2 regions of the Pseudoroseomonas sp. WGS1072 genome follow, and region 1 is predicted to be linked to the other one. Evidence: riboswitches for the same ligand, from Rfam matches in the RefSeq annotation. Region 1 holds a riboswitch; the other holds the start of a gene.
The links. Region 1 has a riboswitch for glycine ahead of gcvT (glycine cleavage system aminomethyltransferase GcvT). Riboswitches for the same ligand answer to the same signal wherever they lie in the genome.

Region 2: linked by a shared signal. The riboswitch ahead of ACF3NH_RS19145 (D-amino acid dehydrogenase) and the one ahead of gcvT (glycine cleavage system aminomethyltransferase GcvT) in region 1 are both predicted to bind glycine.

The regions. Positions count from the first base shown of each region.
Region 1 is NZ_JBMPSU010000001.1:2,293,205-2,298,759, forward strand. Features, by position in the region: gene istB (IS21-like element helper ATPase IstB) at 1-149, shown strand, start outside; gene ACF3NH_RS10905 (hypothetical protein) at 824-1,048, opposite strand; gene ACF3NH_RS10910 (YncE family protein) at 1,156-2,295, opposite strand; gene ACF3NH_RS10915 (transglycosylase SLT domain-containing protein) at 2,370-3,062, opposite strand; glycine riboswitch at 3,220-3,310, shown strand; glycine riboswitch at 3,314-3,408, shown strand; gene gcvT (glycine cleavage system aminomethyltransferase GcvT) at 3,458-4,555, shown strand; gene gcvH (glycine cleavage system protein GcvH) at 4,567-4,944, shown strand; gene gcvP (aminomethyl-transferring glycine dehydrogenase) at 4,968-5,555, shown strand, end outside.
Region 2 is NZ_JBMPSU010000002.1:217,571-223,125, forward strand. Features, by position in the region: gene ggt (gamma-glutamyltransferase) at 1-1,552, opposite strand, end outside; gene ACF3NH_RS19140 (hypothetical protein) at 1,622-1,879, opposite strand; gene ACF3NH_RS19145 (D-amino acid dehydrogenase) at 1,992-3,236, opposite strand; glycine riboswitch at 3,306-3,400, opposite strand; glycine riboswitch at 3,404-3,509, opposite strand; gene rfbD (dTDP-4-dehydrorhamnose reductase) at 3,573-4,457, opposite strand; gene ACF3NH_RS19155 (HU family DNA-binding protein) at 4,734-5,036, shown strand; gene nthA (nitrile hydratase subunit alpha) at 5,161-5,555, shown strand, end outside.

The sequences.
Region 1 (5,555 bases):
CGATCTTCGGAGATGCCAAAATGACCACCGCACTCCTCGACCGGCTCACCCACCACTGCCACATCCTGGAGACCGGCAACGACAGCTTCCGCTTCAGGAACAGCTCCGCCACCCAGGCCCAGCCTGAAAGGAAACCACAGCCGACCTGACGAGATCTGAAAACCCCGCATCCACAACCCGGGTCAGATCTCCGTGGCAACCCCGGGTCAGCTCTCAGTGGCAATCAACAGCCGATGACCCTCTCATGCTGCTTCTGTTCATTATCGTGTGCCCGCACCGGATGACCCCAGAGGTCCTGCGCTACCTGGGCCTCAAGCTGGGAACGGCGAATCGAGGCCCGCGATCTGAAGCCGACGGCTAGTCGCTGACCTGTCGGCCAACCGGCACCGCGGCCGCCACGGCATCTGATCTCGAAGGGGCATCTGGTGAACGATGCTTCCAAGGTACCGCCGAGGCACCACTCGGGCTTGATCATGGATGGGCCGCGGCGATCCGCCTGCATGCGCAGACGTGACGGTGGCGCCTCCAAACCGATGTCGGCACCTGGCTTCTCAGGCGCACGGCGTAGCTCTGTGCACGATACTTGGGCCCGCTCGCTCAGTAGCGGACCCGTTCCACAGTTACTTCACAATTCTCGACGAGGACTTGCTGCCGCGCTTCAAGGATCTGACTCGGCGGCGAGGCTATTCTTGTGCCGCTGGCGGAATGTTGGCAGGCAAAGCTCGGTTTTGGGGGCACTCACATGAGCGGAACCGCAGCCGCCCGGGGCCGGTGCCGGAGCAGCTTCACCCGATCCGGTGCTTCCGCCTGATCGGGATCCGCTCTAGCTCCGTTTGCCGCGCTTGCGGGACGGGGCCCTGCCCTTGGGGCCGCCGGCCGCGCCGCCGGTCCAGAAGGCGGTCATCGCCTGCGCGGTGGTCCGCGCCGCCTGGGCCCGCTGCCGCCCGGCCTGGCCGGCCATGATGCCGCGCGCCGCGCCGGTCCAGGCATTGGCGCCGCTCAGTATCAGGCTGAGCAGCGGGTTCTTCTTCATCCAGGGATTCGGCACGGGACCTCCTGTCGCGGCGCCCCGGGACCCGGCCCGGCGCCGCCGGACGGGAAGCGCCTGGGCGCGGGCAGGGTTGCGCCGCGCCGGCCACTTCCCCGTCGCCCGGCTCAGAGTGCGATGCGCGCCACGCTCTCCAGGTCCAGCGAGCCGCGCTTCGGCGCCGCCTTCACGGTGGCGAAGAGCGCCTTGCCCTGCTCGTCCAGCGCCAGGCTGTTGGGGTGCACCGGCAGCGGGACGCTGGCGCGCCGCTCGAGGCTGTCCAGCGCCAGCACGGTCACCGCCCCGCCGGCGCGGCTGCTGACATAGAGCTGGTTGCGCCCGGCATCCGCCAGAAGCGCCACCGGCCCCTCGGGCACCGGCCCCTCGGCCAGCAGCTTGCCGGTCTCCGGGTCCAGCGCCACCACCCGGTTGCCCGGATTGCGCGAGGTGAAGCCCGGCACGTTCTTCTCCTGCATCTTGCGGATGCCCTCGAGGCCCTGGTCGACGGCCAGCAGCCGCTGGCGCGGCGCGTCCCAGGCGAGGTTCAGCGGCTGCTCGGCGCCGCCGGCGGCGAACTGCTTCACCACCGCCAGGCTCTCGGTATTCACGGTGACGAGCTGGCCCGCCAGAGTGGAGACGAAGACGCGGTCGCCCGAGGGATGGAGGGCGATGCCGCTGGCGCCGGGCCCGATGCCGGAGACGGTCCTGGTCAGGCGCAGCGCCCTGGTGTCCACGACGTAGAGCACGCCCTCCTTGAGCGACAGGCCGGCGAGGTAGAGGCGGCCGCGGGCCGGGTCGAGGGCCAGGCGGCGCAAGCCGTAGGGGGCCTCCTCCTTGCCGTCCTCGCCGCGCACCTTCGGCGCCAGGGTCAGCGTGCCGACCACGCTGTTCGCCGCGACGTCGATGGCGCTGACCGCGCCGTCGATCGCGTGGCTGACATAGAGCCGGCCGGCCGCGTCGTCGAGGATCACGCCGAAGCCCTTCAGCGGCAGCGGGATCTCGGCCTGCACCGCCAGCGTCTGCGGGTCCAGGCGGAAGACGCGGCTCGGCGGGGCGCCCTCGCTGAAGCCGCCAGCCGAGGCGACGAAGAGGGCACGCTGGCGCGGGCTGTAGGCCAGCTCGTAGAGGTGCGGGGCCAGCTCCTGCCGGGTGGCCAGGCGCTGCGCCAGAGCCGGGCGCGCACCCAGCAGCGGGGCCAGCAGGCCGGCCGCGCCCAGCCCGAGGGCGTGGCGGCGGGTCAGCGGGAACGGGTGGGAAGGCTGCGGCATGATGGGTCCTCCGGCGCCGGATGGCGCGGTGTGCCTATACGATAATGATAATCATTTTCAAGCGGGAGCCGGCCTTACCCGCCCCGGCGGCAGACCAGCCTGGGCTGGCGCAGCGGCTGGTTCGGCGCCAGCCGCTTCGGCAGCGCGAGGGCCGGGCGCAGGCCGGGCGCGCAAAGCCCCTGGCCCAGCCGCGCCGGCAGCGGCACCTGCCCGCCGCGGCCCCAACCGGCGCCGAGCCGCGCCATGGCGACCCGGCGGCTATAGGCCAGGCCGCGCTCCGCCTCGCCCGAATGGTAGCGCGCGATGGCCCGGCCCCAGTCGCCATGCGCGGCATAGAGGCTGCGCAGGAAGCGGATGGCGTAGCGGACATTGGCGCGCGGCTCGAAGCCCTCCTCCAGGCTGGCGAAGGCCTGGGGGTGGTGCATCAGGTTCACCTGCATGCAGCCGATGTCGATCGAGCGGGTGCCCCCGGCTAGCCGCGCGGCGACGGCGGCGATGGCGCTGTTCTTGCTCGGCGCGGTGAAGCCCTCACCGGCGGCGTTCCAGGTCCAGGGCCAGGAGGCCGGGCGGCCGGAAGGGTCGGTGCCGCCGCTTTCCACCAGGGCGATGGCGCCGAGCAGGCCGGGCGGCAGGCCGGAGCCCGGCTCCTCCGCCGCGATCGCCTGGCGGCAAAGCTGCCAGTCCGCGGCGGCGCGCTGCGCCCGGGCCGGGCCGGCGCTGAAAGCGAGGCAGAGCAACGGGGCCAGCAGGAGCGGCAGGAGGCGCATGGCCAGCAGATGCCTTGCGGCGCGCACCCGGGTCAAGCGTGGCGGGGGGGGGAGGTGTGGCGGGGGCCGGGCGTGGCCGGAGGGCGGCGCGGGCCGCCGCGCCGCGCGATCCCCGCTTGCGCGGCGCTCCGCGCTCGGGCATGAGGGCCTGACCCGCTGATCCCACGCGGGAGAGAGTGGCGCATGCCATCGCCGAAGGCGCAACCGGCCCCCGGAAACGCTCAGGCACAAAGGGCCGCGTGGGGAAGGGGCCTCTGGAAAGCCCGGCGCCTGGCGACAGGCAATGGCACCGACGGAGTAAGGCGCGCAACGCCCGCGCTGAATCTCTCAGGTCATCGGACAGAGGGGGGCCACAACCCTGACCCGCCACGCGCGAGCGCGGCGCTGGAGGTTCCGTGGCCGAGACCCTGCTTGAAACGCCCCTGGCGTCCCTTCACCGTGAGCTCGGCGCCCGGATGGTGCCCTTCGCCGGCTATGCCATGCCGGTGCAGTACCCGGCGGGCATCCTGGCCGAGCATCTGGCGACGCGGCGCGGCGCCACGCTGTTCGATGTCTCGCATATGGGCCAGGCGGAGCTCCGGGGCGAGGGCGCGGCGGAGGCGCTGGAGCGGCTGACGCCCGCCGATGTGCGGATCCTGAAGCCGGGGCGGCAGAAGTACGGCCTGCTGACCACCGAGGCCGGCGGCATCCTCGACGATTTCATGGTCGCCAATCTCGGGGACCGGCTGTTCCTGGTGCTCAACGCCAGCCGCAAGGATGTGGACTGCGCCGCCATCGAGGCCGCGCTGCCCGCCGGCGTCACGCTGAACCGCCTGCCGGACCGTGCCCTGCTGGCCTTCCAGGGGCCGGCGGCGGTGCCCGCCCTGGCGGCGCTGGCGCCGGATGTGGCGGCGTTGCCCTTCATGGGCGTGGCCGCCACCCGCATCGGCGACATCCCCGTCCTGGTCAGCCGCAGCGGCTATACCGGCGAGGACGGCGTCGAGATCAGCGTCGCCGCCGACCGGGCCGAGATCCTGGCCCGCGCCCTGCTGGCCCTGCCGGGAGCCGCCCCGGCCGGGCTGGGCGCGCGGGATTCGCTGCGGCTGGAGGCCGGGCTCTGCCTCTACGGCAACGACATCGACGAGACGACCAGCCCGGTCGAGGCCGGCCTGACCTGGACCATCGGCAAGCGCCGCCGCACGGAGTGGAACTTCCCCGGCGCCGCGCGCGTTCGCGAGGAACTGGAGAACGGTCCGGCGCGGCTGCGCGTCGGCATCCTGCCCGAGGGCCGCCAGCCGGCCCGCGCCCACACCGCCATCGCGGTTGGCGGCGAGACGGTGGGCGAGGTGACGAGCGGCACCTTCGGCCCCTCGCTGAACGGCCCCTGCGCCATGGGCTATGTGGCGCGTGGCCATGCCGCCGACGGCACGGCGCTCGAACTGATGGTGCGCGGCAGGGCGATTCCCGCCCAGGTCGCCGCCACCCCCTTCATCCCTCACCGTTACGCCCGATAAGGACCGCCACCATGGCCGAGCTGAAATTCTCCCGCGACCACGAATGGGTCCGGCTGGACGGCAATATCGCCACCATCGGCATCACCGACCACGCGCAGACCGCGCTGGGCGATGTGGTCTTCGTCGACCTGCCCGAGGCCGGGCGGCAGGTGGCGGCGGGCGACGCCGTCGCCGTGGTGGAGAGCGTGAAGGCGGCGTCCGACGTCTATGCCCCGGTCGGTGGCACCATCACCGAGAGCAACGCCGCGCTGGCCGACGACCCGGCCATGGTGAACAGCGCCGCGCAGTCGGAGGGCTGGTTCTTCAGGATGGAGGTGGCCGACCCCTCCGAGCTGGATGCGCTGATGGATGCCGAGGCCTACCAGGCCTTCGTCGACAGCGAAGCCTGAGCGGACGCGGAAGGGGAGCGGGCATGAGCAGCGCCATTGACGAGCTGAACCGGCTCGAGGACCACGCGGCCTTCGGCAGCCGCCATATCGGGCCCTCCGCGGCCGAGGTGGCGGAGATGCTGAAGCTGGTGGGCGCCGAGAGTCTCGAGGCGCTGGCCGAGCGGACCGTGCCCGCCGCCATCCGCGGCCAGGATTTTTCTCAGTTGCCTCCTCCGGTGTCGGAGGCGGAGGTCATCGCCGAGCTGCGCGGCCTGTCGGAGCTGAACACGCCGCTGCGCTCGCTGATCGGCATGGGCTATCACGGGACGCATGTGCCGCCGGTGATCCTGCGCAACGTGCTGGAGAACCCCGGCTGGTACACGGCCTACACGCCCTATCAGGCGGAGATCGCCCAGGGGCGGCTGGAGGCGCTGGTCAACTTCCAGACCATGGTCTGCGACCTCACCGGCCTGCCGGTCGCCAATGCCTCGCTGCTGGACGAGGCGACGGCGGCGGCCGAGGCGATGGCGCTGGCGCTCGCCGCCACGCGCGGCCGCTCGCACACCCTGCTGGTCGCCGATGACGTGCACCCGCAGACGCTGGCGGTGATCCGCACCCGCGCCGAGCCGCTG
Region 2 (5,555 bases), on a different contig from region 1:
CGTCGCGCAGCAGCAGGCCATGCGGCGCGCCGAAGGCGTGGCTCTGGTAGGAGCGCGCCGTGGGATAGCCCATGGCCCGCAACGCCGCCTCGGTGCCGTGCGGGATGCGATTGCAGAGGTCGATGGTGTCGGACAGCGCGACGATGCGCGGCGCCGCCACGGCCTCGGCCATGCCCATGCCGAAATCCACCACGTTCATGATCGCCTGGGCCAGGGCCGGGACGATGTAGGTGCCGCCCGGCGCGGCCAGCACCATGACCGGGGCCTCGCCCTCGAAGAGGATCGTCGGCGCCATGGCGCTGCCGCGGCTCTTGCCCGGCGCGATGGAGGCGGCGCGGCCGGGGCGCGGGTCGAAGCCGCTCATGCAGCCATTGTACATGAAGCCCAGCCCCGGCGTGATGACGCCCGAGGGGATGCCCAGCGTGTGCGTCAGCGAGACGGCGTTGCCCTCGGCATCGACGACGCAAACCACGGTGGTGTCCGGCGGGTCCAGGGGCTCCCCGGCGCGCTCGACATGCGCCACCTCGCCGGCGCGGATGCGGCCGGCGAGCAGGGCGGCGTGCTCCGGCGAGAGCAGCCGGCCGAGCGGCACGTCGACGAAGTCGGGGTCGCCCATATGGGCGTCCCTGTCGATGGTCATCCACTTCATCGCCTCGGCGAGGATGCGCAGGTGCTCCGTGCTGCCATGGCCGAGCGCGCCGAGCTCGAAATGCCCGAGGATCTGCAGCAGCTCGATCAGCGAGGCGCCGCCGGCGGGCGGCGGGTTGGAGGCGATGCGCAGGCCGCGGTAACGACCCCAGACGGGCGCCTTCTCCCGCACGCGATAGGCGGCCAGATCCTCCAGGGTGATCAGCCCGCCGCCCGCCTGGATGTCCGAGACCATCTCGCGCGCCAGGGCGCCGCGATAGAACTCTTCCGCGCCGCCGGCGGCGATGCGCTCCAGCGTGCGCGCCATCCCGGGGTTGCGCAGCGTCTCGCCGGGGCGCTTCAGCCGCCCGTCCGGCCGAAAATAGACCTGCCGCCCCTCCGTGCTGAAGCGCAGCTTGTCCTCGACATTCACCTGGCCGTCGCCGCCGTGGTCGATGGTCCAGTAGTAGTGCATGTAGGGCCGCACCAGCACGCCGCGATGCGCCTGGGCGATGGCCGGCGCCATCACCTCGGCCAGCGGCATCGTCCCGAAGCGCGACAGCGCCTCGCAATAGCCCGCGACATTGCCCGGCGTTCCGATGGCGCCGTGGCCGAGATCGTTGCCCTGGTCGGAGAGCAGGAAGACGAAGCCGTCGCGCGACTGGCCGATGAACTTCTCCGTCCACATCGTGGGCGTGGCGGCGAGCGGAGCGCGGCAGAAGAATTCCAGCACCGTGTGCACGCCCTGGCGCGGCAGGCAGAGCTGCATGGCGCCGAAGCCGCCGATGCCGCACATCTGCGGATCGACGACGCCCTGGCTGAAGGCGCAGGCGATCGCGGCATCCACGGCGTTGCCGCCGCGCCGCAGCACCTCGACCCCGGCCTCCACCGCTTCCGGCTGCGCCGCCACCACCATGCCCCGCATCGCCGTGCTCCTTCCCCGCGAGGCGGCAGAGTGCGCCGAAGGGCGCCGGGCGTGAAGCCGCCGCCGGTGCTAGCGCCCGCCCCGCCCCGCCCGAGGGGCCGGCAGGACCGCCCGAAGCTCCGGCGTCGCGCCGCAATCCGCGCAGGGCAGGCGGCGCGGCAGGTCGGCCAAGCGGGTGTCGCGGGCGAAACGCCGCGAGAGCGCGATCTCCTCCACCGTCGGCCAGGCCTCCTGGCCGCAGGCGCAGAGGAGATGCAGCGCATAGCCATGCGCGTAGTAGAGCGGCGTGGTGGGGTCGGGCGCCGCCGCGAGGACAGGAAGGCTCATGCGCCGCAGGCTAGCGGGACGGTCACGAGATGCGTCAAGCGATTGATTCGCCTCAGGAGTCGCGGAGGAGTCCGGCGTGCCTCACAATCCCGCGAGACGCGGCCCGGCCGCCTCAGGCGGCGATGTTGCGCCGCGCCTCCTCGCCGATCGCCTCGGCCACCATCTGCGCCGTCGCGGCGGAGAGGGTCCAGCCGAGATGGCCATGGCCGGTGTTGTAGAAGACGCCCGGACGACTGCCGCGGCCGATGCGCGGCATCATGCCCGGCGTCATCGGGCGCAGCCCCGCCCAGGGGACGCTGCGCGCCGTGCTGACCTCGGGGAAGAGGTCGCGCACCCAATCGACCAGGGGCCGGACGCGGTCGGCGCGGATGTCGCGGTTCTCGCCGTTGAACTCGGCCGTGCCGGCGACGCGGAAGCGGTCGCGGCCCAGCCGGCTGGTGACGATCTTGGTGGCGTCGTCCAGCAGGCTGACCTGGGGCGCGGCGTCCTGGCTCCGCGCATCGTCCAGGTGCACGGTGATGGAATAGCCCTTCACCGGATAGACGTTGACGCGGTCGCCCAGCAGCGCGGCGAAGCGGCGGCTGGCGATGCCGGCGCAGACCACGAGGCGGTCCACCACCTCCACGCCGCCCGGCACGCCCCGCCCGGCCTTGTCCCAGGCGATCTCGATGCCGCGCGCGGTGTGGGTGATGCGGCTGACCTCGGCCTCGGCGACGAAGCGGGCGCCATGGCGCTGGCAGGCCTCGGCCAGGCCGCGGGTGAACTTGTGGATGTCGCCGGTGGAATCCGAGGGCGTGAAGAATCCGCCGTAATAGGTGCCCTGCAGCGCCGGCTCGATGGCGCGCATCTCCTCCGGCGTCACGGCGCGGCGGTCGAGCCCGCCCTCGGTCAGCAGCGCGTTGGTGCGCTGCGCCGCCTCGAAGCCCGGCCGGTCGCGGTAGATGTGCAGGATGCCGCGCCGCTCCAGGTCGAAGTCGATGCCCTCCAGCGCGGCGATGTCGAAAAGGTGCCTGCGCGCCGCGATGGCCAGGCGCGTGGTCTCGATCGTATGGGCGCGGTAGTGGCGGATCTGTCCCAGGAACTCGCCCATCCAGCTGTACTTGTGCCAGCCGGGGCGGGGGTTCAGCAGCAGCGGCGCATCCTGCCGCAGCATCCACTTCATGCCCTTCAGCACCGTCGCCCAGCTGTTCCAGACCTCGGCATTGCTGGCCGAGAGCTGGCCGCCATTGGCGAAGGAGGTCTCCATCGCGGCATAGCGGTGCCGGTCGAGCAGCACCACCTGGTGGCCGCGTTGCAGCAGGGCATAGGCGGTGGTCACGCCGGTGATCCCGGCGCCGATGATGGCGATCTTGCTCATGGGTCGAGCCGTCTCCGTGAGGATGGCGCGGCAGCGCGGTGCGGTCCTCGGCCGCGCCCGTCTGCCCCCATCTGTCACGGTGCCTGAGAGCTTAACCCGGCGCGCCGGGATATCCCCTTCGGCGGGCGGTGCCGGGGCCATGCCCGGTCCGCCTCTCTCCAGATCGTCCTCGCCCTGCAGTCCGGGTGCCTGAGAGTTTCCTGGGGGGTTGCTCCGTCGGCGGCGGCATGGCGCCTCTGACGAGGGCCTGCCGCGCTCTCCTGCCTGGCTTCGGCGGACGCGGCGCAGGGTGGCAAAGCCGCGCCGGCGCCGTCAAGCACAATCGGCCCTCCCGCCTCAGCGGGGCAGCAGCACCTCCAGCGCGGCGGCCAGCGAGCGGCGCCAGTCCGCCGGCTCGATGCCGTGCACCCGGCCGATCCGCCCGCAATCCAGCCGGCCATCGGCCGGGCGCCGCGCCTTGGTCGGATACTCGGCGGTGGTGATGGCCTTCAGCGCCGGCACCCTGGCGCCGCGTTCCGCCGCCTGGGCGAAGATCTCGGCGGCGAAACCGTGCCAGGTGGTCCAGGGCGCGCCGGTCAGGTGGAACAGGCCGAAGGCCTCGTCGCCGGCCCCGGCGGCGGCCAGGCGCGGCAGCATCCGGGCGATGGCCTCCGCCAGGTCGGCGGCGAAGGTGGGCGCGCCGTGCTGGTCGGCGACGACGCTGAGCGTCTCCCGCTCGGCGCCGAGGCGCAGCATGGTCTTGAGGAAGTTGTTGCCGTCGGCGCTGCAGACCCAGGCGGTGCGCAGGATGGCGGAGCGGGGATTGGCGGCCAGCACGGCCTCCTCCCCGGCGCGCTTGGAGGCGCCATAGACACCGGCCGGGCTGGCGGCGTCGGTCTCGACATAGGGGCTGCCCTTCAGCCCGTCGAAGACATAGTCGGTGGAGACATGCACGAAGGGCAGGCCGCGCCGGGCCGCGGCCTCGGCCAGCAGGGCCGCGCCGGTCGCGTTGATGGCATAGGCCAGGTCGCGCTCGTCCTCGGCGCGGTCCACCGCCGTGTAGGCGGCGGCGTTGATGACGACCTCCGGCGCCGTGTCGGCCACGGCGCGGGCGATCGAGGCCGCGTCCGTCAGGTCCAGCTCGGGCGCCTCCAGGGCGGTGACCTGGTGCCCGTCCCGCGGCAGGCGGCGGGAGAGCGCCAGGGCGAGCTGGCCGGTGCGGCCGGCGACGAGGATCCGCATCAGCGGGCGGAGCCCTGGCGACGATGAAGGGGGTGAACCGGCATTCTCTGTCTCCCTGTCTCTCCCCGTCTTCTAGGCCGGGCCCGCCGCGCCGCCCAGCCCGCCGCTGCGGGTCCCGGCCCGCCCGGGGATGACAGGAGCGTCATTTTCGGGCCGTCCCGCCAAAAAACCTGTGGAAGGCGGGGCTTCGCGGGCCTTCCGGGCCGGGCGCGCGCTTGACCGGCCACGGGCGGTTGTGTCTCTCCTCGGGCATTACCACCAAGTCGGAGTGACGCCTTGACCGAAGATACCCGCCCGCTGAGCCGCCAGGATCTGATCGATTCCGCCGCCGCCGCCACGGGCCTGCCCAAGACCCAGGCCGATGCGGTGCTGAAGGCCGTGCTGTCGACCCTGGGCGACACCCTCGGGGCCGGGCGCGAGGTTCGCCTGGCCGGGTTCGGCTCCTTCGCGGTGAGCGAGCGCGCCGCCCGCCAGGGCCGCAACCCGGCCACCGGCGAGGTGGTGGAGATCGCCGCCAGCCGCACCGTGAAGTTCAAGCCGGCCAAGGATCTCAAGAGCCGCCTCGGCGAGGCCGGCTGACGGCGCGCGGCGGAGGCCTCCGGGTGCTCCGCCGCCCCTGACATTTCCGGCCCCGCCCCCTCCGGTCTTGACCCCTTCGGCGCCCGGCGGAATGGTGTCGTGTCCCCAGGCAGGGAGAGCGGCGATGAGCGGGCCCGATCACCATCACCACCATGACCATGACCATCATGACGAGGGTAGCGAGCTCTCGGGGATGGCGCTGCGCGTGCGCGCGCTGGAATCCCTGCTGGTCGAGAAGGGCTACGCCGATCCGGCCGCGCTGGACGCGCTGATCGAGACCTACGAGACGCGCATCGGCCCGCGCAACGGCGCCCGCGTCGTGGCGAAGGCCTGGGCCGATCCCGACTTCCGCGACTGGCTGCGGCGCGACGCCTCGGCCGCCATCCATTCCCTCGGCTATACCGGACGCCAGGGCGAGCACATGGTGGCGGTGGAGAACACCGAGGCGGAGCACAACATGGTCGTCTGCACCCTGTGCTCCTGCTACCCCTGGCCGGTGCTGGGCCTGCCGCCCGCCTG